3 linked regions of the Geotalea uraniireducens genome follow. The protein of the gene in region 3 interacts with the protein of the main gene of each other region in a pairwise test. Links are inferred from orthologs where the notes say so. Each region holds a gene or a part of one and is shown on either strand. Other genes may lie near its edges.

Region 1 (2,987 bases), 770 kb from region 3 along the record:
AGCCGGGCTCGACGTCGCCGACATCGTTCTCGAACAGCTGGCTTCCTCCGAATCGGTCCTCTCGGCCGACGAGAAAGAGCTGGGGGTGGCGCTGGTCGATATCGGCGGCGGGACCACCGACATCGCCATCTTTGTCGATGGCGCCATCAAGCATACGGCGGTGCTTTCCCTCGGCGGCAATCACCTGACCAACGATATTGCCGTCGGCTTGCGGACGCCGATGGCCGAGGCGGAGAAGATCAAGCAGAAATATGGCTGCTGTCTGACCTCCATCGTCGGCAAGGACGAAACGATCGAGGTGCCGAGCGTCGGCGGCCGCAAGCCGCGGGTCCTTTCCCGCCAGCTGCTGGCCGAGATTCTCGAGCCGCGGGTCGAGGAGATCTTCACCCTGGTTAACCGGGAGATCGTCAAGTCCGGTTTCGAGGATCTGATTGCCTCCGGGGTGGTGATCACCGGCGGTACCACCATCCTCGAAGGGATGCCGGAACTGGCCGAGCAGGTCTTCAACCTGCCGGTGCGGCGTGGGCTGCCGCAGCAGATCGGCGGGATCGTCGACGTGGTCAATTCCCCCGTCTATGCCACCGGGGTGGGGTTGGTGGTCTACGGGAGCAAGAATATCGGCATCCGCGAGTTTCCGACGGCGCAGACCGACGAGAACATGTTCCGTCGGGTGACGCGGCGGATGAAGGAATGGTTCGGCGAATTTTTCTAACTTACAATGCATCGGCTGCAGATAACCAAAAGGGGGTAGGGTATGTTCGAATTTGACGAAAGCATTGAGCAGGTTGCCAAGATCAAGGTCATCGGGGTTGGGGGGAGCGGCGGCAACGCGGTCAACACCATGATCGACTGCCAGATTCACGGCGTCGATTTCATCGTCGCCAACACCGACGTCCAGGCGCTGCGGAACTCCCAGTCGCCGACCAAGCTCCAGATCGGCCGGCAGCTGACCAAGGGGCTGGGGGCCGGCGCCGACCCGAACCGCGGCCGTGAGGCAGCCCTCGAAGACCGGGAGCAGTTGACCGAAATGCTCAAGGGTGCGGACATGATCTTCATTGCCGCCGGTATGGGGGGCGGTACTGGTACCGGCGCCGCGCCGGTGATCGCCGAAGCGGCCAAGGAAGTGGGCGCCCTGACGGTCGGCGTGGTGACTAAGCCGTTCAGCCGCGAAGGGAAACAGCGCCTCGCCAAGGCCGAAGAGGGGATTCGCGAGCTGAAGAAGCATGTCGATTCGCTGATCGTCATTCCGAACGACCGGCTGCTCGGGCTGGCCGGCAAGAGCATGTCGATCCTCGATGCGTTCAAGCCGTCCGACGATGTGCTGCGCCAGGCGGTACAGGGGATTTCCGACCTGATCACCACCAGCGGCCTCATCAACGTCGACTTCGCCGATGTCAAGGCGATCATGAGCGAACGCGGCATGGCGATGATGGGGATCGGCATGGCCAACGGCGACAACCGGGCCGTTGAGGCGGCGACCAAGGCCATTTCGAGCCCGCTCCTCGAAGAGATCGATATCTCCGGCGCCAAAGGGGTGCTGGTCAATATCTCCGGTTCGTCCTCGATGACCATGGATGAATTTGATGCCGCCAGCCGGATCATTCACGAGAAGGTCCACGAGGATGCCAATATCATCGTCGGTCTGGTGATTGACGAATCCCTCGGCGACAACATCAAGATTACCGCCATCGCCACCGGCTTCGGCGACCGGTTCGACCTCGAAAAAGGCCGGCAGGAGATGAAAAGCGTGACCGCCATTGCCGCCCGCCAGGAGCCGAAGCTGGAAGTACCGACCTTTATCCGCGAGCGGCAGCAGCGGGAAACAGGGGTGTCGCGACAGAAGGCGTTCTTTGCCGATGAAGAGGATCAGTACGATATCCCGACCTTCCTGCGGAAGTCTGTCGACTAACGAAACGACCCGTCCGGTTCTCCGCGGACCGGACCCCCTGTGCATGCTTTCATTGCCCGGCCTCCCTCTTACCCCCTCCCGGGGGGCCGGGTCTTTTTTTCCTCACCCCGGCCGTGAACCTCGTTCCGTGCCGCCGGTCCGGTTGCCTTTTCCCTTCCCTGAAACAGCCCGATCATGATACGTTTTCCCCATGTCGTGGAAAATCGTCGAAAAATACCGGCAGCTGCTCGCCCGGGAGCAGGGGGCGGTCCCGAAACGCCGCGGCGGTAAACTGACCGTCTGTCTCGTCTACCCGAACCGCTACCCGGTGGCGATGAGCAATCTCGGCTTCCAGACGGTTTACGCGCTGTTCAATGCCGAGCCCGACATCCTCTGCGAGCGGGCCTTTCTTCCCGATGCCGACGAATTGCGGGAATACCGGAAGGGAGGGACGCCGCTCCTCTCCCTCGAGTCGCAGCAGCCGCTCTCCTCCTTCGATCTGATCGCCTTTTCCGTCTCCTTTGAAAGCGACTATCTCCACCTGCCGCTGATCTTCTCCCTGGCCGGCATCCCGGCACGGAGCAGCGAGCGGGGCGCCAGCCAGCCGCTGGTCATCGCCGGGGGGGCGGCGCTGTTTCTCAATCCGGAACCGGTGGCCGACTTCCTCGATCTGATCTGCCTGGGCGAAGCCGAGACGATCTTCCCGCCGCTCTTCGAACTGCTGCGGCAGCAGGGAATGGACCGCCACGAGCTGCTGACCGCAGCCGGGCGGCTACCCGGCTGCTATATCCCGGCGGCCTATAACATCAGCTACGATGGTTTTCGGCTCGCCGACCGCAGCCGGCGCGACGGCTGCCCGGTCGAGGTCGACCGCTGTTTCCTGGCAGAGCCGGATCGGCGGCCGACGGTGTCGGAAGTCCTTACCCCCGATACGGAATTTTCCGACATGTACCTGGTCGAGGTTTCCCGGGGTTGCCCGCGCGGTTGCCGCTTCTGCGCCGCCGGCTTCATCTATCTTCCCTACCGGCAGCGGTCTCTCGCGGCGCTCGAGGAGGCGGCGACGGCTGGTCTGCAGCACCGGCAGAAGATCGGTCTCGTC
Region 2 (2,958 bases), 770 kb from region 3 along the record:
GCTGGCGGCATCAAATTCATCCATGGTCATCGAGGACGAACCGGAGATATTGACCAGCACCCCTTTGGCGCCGGAGATATCGATCTCTTCGAGGAGCGGGCTCGAAATGGCCTTGGTCGCCGCCTCAACGGCCCGGTTGTCGCCGTTGGCCATGCCGATCCCCATCATCGCCATGCCGCGTTCGCTCATGATCGCCTTGACATCGGCGAAGTCGACGTTGATGAGGCCGCTGGTGGTGATCAGGTCGGAAATCCCCTGTACCGCCTGGCGCAGCACATCGTCGGACGGCTTGAACGCATCGAGGATCGACATGCTCTTGCCGGCCAGCCCGAGCAGCCGGTCGTTCGGAATGACGATCAGCGAATCGACATGCTTCTTCAGCTCGCGAATCCCCTCTTCGGCCTTGGCGAGGCGCTGTTTCCCTTCGCGGCTGAACGGCTTAGTCACCACGCCGACCGTCAGGGCGCCCACTTCCTTGGCCGCTTCGGCGATCACCGGCGCGGCGCCGGTACCAGTACCGCCCCCCATACCGGCGGCAATGAAGATCATGTCCGCACCCTTGAGCATTTCGGTCAACTGCTCCCGGTCTTCGAGGGCTGCCTCACGGCCGCGGTTCGGGTCGGCGCCGGCCCCCAGCCCCTTGGTCAGCTGCCGGCCGATCTGGAGCTTGGTCGGCGACTGGGAGTTCCGCAGCGCCTGGACGTCGGTGTTGGCGACGATGAAATCGACGCCGTGAATCTGGCAGTCGATCATGGTGTTGACCGCGTTGCCGCCGCTCCCCCCAACCCCGATGACCTTGATCTTGGCAACCTGCTCAATGCTTTCGTCAAATTCGAACATACCCTACCCCCTTTTGGTTATCTGCAGCCGATGCATTGTAAGTTAGAAAAATTCGCCGAACCATTCCTTCATCCGCCGCGTCACCCGACGGAACATGTTCTCGTCGGTCTGCGCCGTCGGAAACTCGCGGATGCCGATATTCTTGCTCCCGTAGACCACCAACCCCACCCCGGTGGCATAGACGGGGGAATTGACCACGTCGACGATCCCGCCGATCTGCTGCGGCAGCCCACGCCGCACCGGCAGGTTGAAGACCTGCTCGGCCAGTTCCGGCATCCCTTCGAGGATGGTGGTACCGCCGGTGATCACCACCCCGGAGGCAATCAGATCCTCGAAACCGGACTTGACGATCTCCCGGTTAACCAGGGTGAAGATCTCCTCGACCCGCGGCTCGAGAATCTCGGCCAGCAGCTGGCGGGAAAGGACCCGCGGCTTGCGGCCGCCGACGCTCGGCACCTCGATCGTTTCGTCCTTGCCGACGATGGAGGTCAGACAGCAGCCATATTTCTGCTTGATCTTCTCCGCCTCGGCCATCGGCGTCCGCAAGCCGACGGCAATATCGTTGGTCAGGTGATTGCCGCCGAGGGAAAGCACCGCCGTATGCTTGATGGCGCCATCGACAAAGATGGCGATGTCGGTGGTCCCGCCGCCGATATCGACCAGCGCCACCCCCAGCTCTTTCTCGTCGGCCGAGAGGACCGATTCGGAGGAAGCCAGCTGTTCGAGAACGATGTCGGCGACGTCGAGCCCGGCTCGATTGCAGGCTTTGACAATGTTCTGGGCACTGGCCACAGCGCCGGTGACGATGTGCACCTTCGCTTCGAGCCGCACCCCGCTCATGCCGAGCGGCTCGCGGATGCCGTCCTGATCGTCGATGATGAATTCCTGGGGGAGGATGTGAATCACTTCGCGATCCATCGGGATGGCAATCGCCTTGGCGGCATCGATCACCCGCTTTACGTCGTCGGAGGTCACCTCCCGGTTCTTGATGGCGATCACCCCCTGGGAGTTGAACCCCTTGATGTGCCCGCCGGCAATCCCGGCGTAGACCGAGCGAATCTCGCAGCCGGCCATCAGTTCCGCCTCTTCGATCGCCTTCTTGATGGAGGCTACGGTGCTCTCGATATTGATCACCACCCCCTTGCGCATGCCGCGCGACGGGCTGGTGCCGATCCCGACGATGTCGATGCCGTCCTCGGTGACATTGCCGACGATTGCACAAATCTTGGTGGTGCCGATGTCGAGCCCTACGATTAGATTGTCTCTTCTTGCGGACATGCTCCCCCCTCCGTTTATCCCTTTTTCACAATGATCTTGTCATGGTAGTCGAGGTCGATATATTCCACCGCCGCCAAGGCTCCCTGGAGATCGCCGTAGATCTTGGCAAAACGGGCCAGTTTCTCTTCGAAGCCGTCATTTCCCAGCCGGACCGGCACGCCACCGGCAGCGGTGAAGAGCGTGAACCCGAACCCCTTGTCGGTATGAATCTCCGATACATCCGCCAAATTGAACGCCTTGCCGTTCCTGAGCAGATCCATCAATGCTGCCGCCGCGGTAAGGGTCTGCTTCGTGCCGGCCGGATCCCGGGCCAGATCGTCCTCGCTGACACCGGTAATGACCGGAAAGTTGAGGCTGTCCCCCTGCGTCAGCGGTTTGAACACTTCCCCTTGGGCGTCCATGTAATAGAGCAGCCCCAGGTTGACGATCGCTACCGGCTGGCGCTCCACCACCTCGATGGCCAGCGTGTGGGGGAAATAGCGCCGGACATTGACCTGTTTGACCCAGGGATTCTTTGCCAGCTGCTCGCCGATCCGGCGCAGCTGCAGCCCGAGCATCGGATCGCCGGCCCGGACCCCGGCCTCGGTGATGACTTCGTTCCGGCTCAGACGATGGAGCGGCGACACCTCGACGGTCTCCAGTTTCAGGAAGGTAGTCCGGGAAACGAGGCGGTATGCCTCGTAGCCGATGCCACCGACGGCCGCCACCCCCAGCACGCCACAGACTGCCCGACTGGCCCAGGTGACGAATGGCCGCCAGTTGATCGGCTTCCGTTCCTGCTTGACCCGGTTCTTGTTCCGGGATGGTGCTGGTGCCAGCCGTGTTTTGACGTGGAGATCG
Region 3 (3,139 bases):
AAGCGCGGAATCTTCTCCAGGGCGACGGTACGATGGAGCTTTCCGTAACCATGCTCGTGGAGCAGACGATAAAGCTTACCCTGGGCCAGGACGACAAACCGGTGGCCCATCCGGGCGCCGCGCAATATAACCGTGAACTCTCGGCGAACCTCCTCGGGATCGGCATCCCGGGCCAGACAGAGGCAGAACGACTCCTCCCCACCCCAGCGCTCTTCATAGACGGCCGCACTATGCCGCTCCAGCTCCTGGCGCCTGGCCAGCGAACCGAGCGGTGCCTCCTCGACGCAGATAACGCTACTCCCCGCCACGGTGCAGGTAAGGTAACCATGCCGCAGTGACCGGCGGGAGTAATCCTTGAGGCACCAGAGGGCGCCATCCAGTCCTTCGTCAAATCCTCCCTGGCACGCGAACAGCTCTTTCCTGATCAGCATGGCGGCAAACGAGCCATGGCCGATCTCGGTTGCCGACGCCAACGGCCGCCGGCGCAGTTTAGCCGGCGGCGCCCCGGCCGGTTCCAGCAGCTGCGGCACGATCAGGCCGACTTCGGCACGGCTGTCGGCCAGTTCGAGCATCGGTTCGAGCCAGCCGTCGGTAACGGTCGTGGTATTGCGCACCACGATCGCATATGGCGCTTCGGCCCGGGCCAAGCCGCGGTTAATTGCCCGGACGAACCCCTGATTGATACTGTTTTTCAGAAACAGCGCCCGCTCCCCCAGAAGCTCGGCAAACTCTTCCAGCAGCCGCTCCGATTCCCGGTCACAACCATTATCGATCAGGATCAGACGAGCTGTCGGACAGGTATTGAGCAGCCCCACCAGACAGGCGCGGGTCTCGACGGGACGGTTCCAGACGGGGACGATTATGTCGACGGTGAAGGATTCCATCAGGTTATCGGCAAAACAGTGAGAGGTTCGTTGGCATAAACAAAACCGCACCGGTGACGGCATCCGGAGGCAAGTGCCCCGGGAACCGGCATCGATGCGGTCAGCCGTTGACGGCCGGCGGAAACTCCGGCCAAGGTTCGGACGATCAGGAGGTTACGGCGACACGACGGAGCAGATTCAGCTCGTCGAGCACCTTGCCGGACCCGAGGACGACGCAGGAAAGCGGATCTTCGGCGGTAACCACCGGCAGCCCCGTTTCTTCGCGGAGCAGCGAATCGAGATTGCGCAGCAGGGCACCACCACCGGCCAGGACGATCCCCTTGTCGACAATATCGGCGGCCAGCTCCGGCGGCGTCCGCTCCAGACAGATGCGCACCGCATCAACGATGGCGTTGACCGGCTCCGAAAGCGCTTCGCGAATCTCGTCCGAATTGATTTCGGTGGTCTTGGGAATCCCCGATACCAGGTCGCGCCCCTTGACCTCCATGGTCCGCACTTCGCCGCCCGGATAAGCTTCGCCGATCTCGATCTTGATGATTTCGGCCATCCGGTCGCCGATGAGCAGATTGTACTTGCGCTTGATGTACTGAACGATCGCTTCGTCCATCTTGTCGCCGCCGACCCGGACCGACTTGGTCAGCACGATGCCGGCCAGGGAGATGACTGCCACCTCGGTGGTCCCGCCGCCGATATCGACGATCATGTTGCCGGAAGCCTCGGTGATCGGCAGGCCGGCGCCAATTGCTGCCGCCATCGGCTCTTCGATCAGATAGACCTCGCGGGCGCCGGCCGATTCGGCCGACTCCTTGACGGCCCGCTTCTCCACCTGGGTAATGCCGGAGGGAACGCAGATCACGATCCGGGGCCGGACCAGGGTCTTGCGGTTATGGACCTTATGAATGAAATAGCGGAGCATCTCCTCGGTGATGTCGAAATCGGCGATAACCCCGTCCTTCATCGGCCGGATTGCCGTGATGCTCCCCGGAGTCCGGCCAAGCATCTTCTTGGCTTCCATCCCCACCGCCAACACCTTCTGTTGGCCGCTATTCATCTTCTGAACGGCAACCACCGACGGTTCACGGACGACAATCCCCTTCCCCTTCAGGTAAACGAGGGTATTGGCAGTGCCGAGGTCAATAGCCAAATCATTAGAAAAAAGCCCGAACAGGGCATCGAAGATCTTGAGCATGACTGCATTCCTTTCAAGTATACGGAAACTATGTTTTTTCGAAGCGTTGAATCGTAGCAGAAAGGTTGTGGCCATGCAAGCGGGAAAAGCTGCCGGTATCGTGCATATTGCTTTTGCCGGGCAATTATATTAGTATGCGAAGCCATTGTTTCACGGTCGGAATAGATCCCTGCGGCATAAAGGAGTCCTCGCGAATGCTTGGCATCATGCGGAAGTATCAGCAGTCCATCGTCATCAAGATCGTCTTCGGCATCATTGTTCTCAGCTTCATCGGCACGATCTTCCTCGTCTGGGGCAGAGGGGAGGGGCAGCTCACCCCTTCCAGCTATGTCGCCAAGGTCGATGGCACCAAGATCAATTACGAAGAATTTCAGCGGACCTACTACCGGCTGCGCGACATCTATTCCCAAATCTACGGCCAGTCACTCACCCCCGAGATCGAAAAACAGCTCGGCCTGAAGAAACAGGCGCTCAACTCGCTGATCGATGCCATGCTGGTCCGCAACGCCGCCGAGGATATGGGCATCAAGGTTTCCAAGGACGACGTGCAGCAGGCCATTGCCGCCATGCCCGCCTTCCAGAAAAACGGCGCTTTCAATTTCGACCTGTACGTCCAGTTGCTCCGGGCCAACCGGATTTCCCCCGACGACTTCGAGAAAAGCAAGCGGACGGACCTGATGATCAAGATGGCCGAGGACAAGATCAAGGCTCGTGCGCAGGTATCCGACGAGGAGGCCCTCCAGTATTTCCGCAAGAAGAACGACAAGATAGATATTCTCTTCAGTTCGTTCTCGCCCGACGATGTCAAAGGGGAAATCAAGCTGACCGATCAGGAATTGAACGACTTCCTCGCCAAGAACCAGAACGACTTCAAGACTCCGGAAGAAGTCAGCATCGCCTATGTACTGATCGACCCGCTCAAGCTCGGCGGCAACGTCCAGGTTTCCGATGCCGACATCCAGTCATGGTATCAGAAGCATCTCGACGAGTACCAGGGGAAAGGCGGGCTGCTCCCCCTCGCCGAAGTCCGGGATAAGGTCAAGGCCGAGGCCCATCGTTTCTATGC

Evidence for each region.
Region 1: the proteins of QMN23_RS13575 (region 3) and ftsZ interact in binary tests that used the Escherichia coli proteins (3 or more experiments, as listed by UniProt). The link is inferred for Geotalea uraniireducens from one-to-one orthologs.
Region 2: the proteins of QMN23_RS13575 (region 3) and ftsA interact in binary tests that used the Escherichia coli proteins (3 or more experiments, as listed by UniProt). The link is inferred for Geotalea uraniireducens from one-to-one orthologs.

Annotation. Positions count from the first base shown.
Region 1 is NZ_AP027151.1:3,677,648-3,680,634, reverse strand. Bases 1-2,831 are described here. They hold ftsZ (cell division protein FtsZ), read left to right. Parts: upstream 1-754; coding sequence 755-1,909; downstream 1,910-2,831. Other genes in these bases: QMN23_RS17175 (radical SAM protein), read left to right, coding at 2,100-2,831; ftsA (cell division protein FtsA), read left to right, coding at 1-712. In the rest of the region: more of QMN23_RS17175, read left to right, coding at 2,832-2,987. UniProt on the Escherichia coli protein: Essential cell division protein that forms a contractile ring structure (Z ring) at the future cell division site. The regulation of the ring assembly controls the timing and the location of cell division.
Region 2 is NZ_AP027151.1:3,679,041-3,681,998, forward strand. What follows is about bases 1-2,802. They hold ftsA (cell division protein FtsA), read right to left. Parts: upstream 2,119-2,802; coding sequence 883-2,118; downstream 1-882. Other genes in these bases: ftsZ (cell division protein FtsZ), read right to left, coding at 1-840; QMN23_RS17190 (cell division protein FtsQ/DivIB), read right to left, coding at 2,133-2,802. In the rest of the region: more of QMN23_RS17190, read right to left, coding at 2,803-2,958. UniProt on the Escherichia coli protein: Essential cell division protein that assists in the assembly of the Z ring. May serve as the principal membrane anchor for the Z ring.
Region 3 is NZ_AP027151.1:2,904,741-2,907,879, forward strand. The notes cover bases 52-3,034. They hold QMN23_RS13575 (rod shape-determining protein), read right to left. Parts: upstream 2,074-3,034; coding sequence 1,030-2,073; downstream 52-1,029. Other genes in these bases: QMN23_RS13570 (glycosyltransferase family 2 protein), read right to left, coding at 52-884; QMN23_RS13580 (peptidylprolyl isomerase), read left to right, coding at 2,268-3,034. In the rest of the region: more of QMN23_RS13570, read right to left, coding at 1-51; more of QMN23_RS13580, read left to right, coding at 3,035-3,139. UniProt on the Escherichia coli protein: Forms membrane-associated dynamic filaments that are essential for cell shape determination. Acts by regulating cell wall synthesis and cell elongation, and thus cell shape.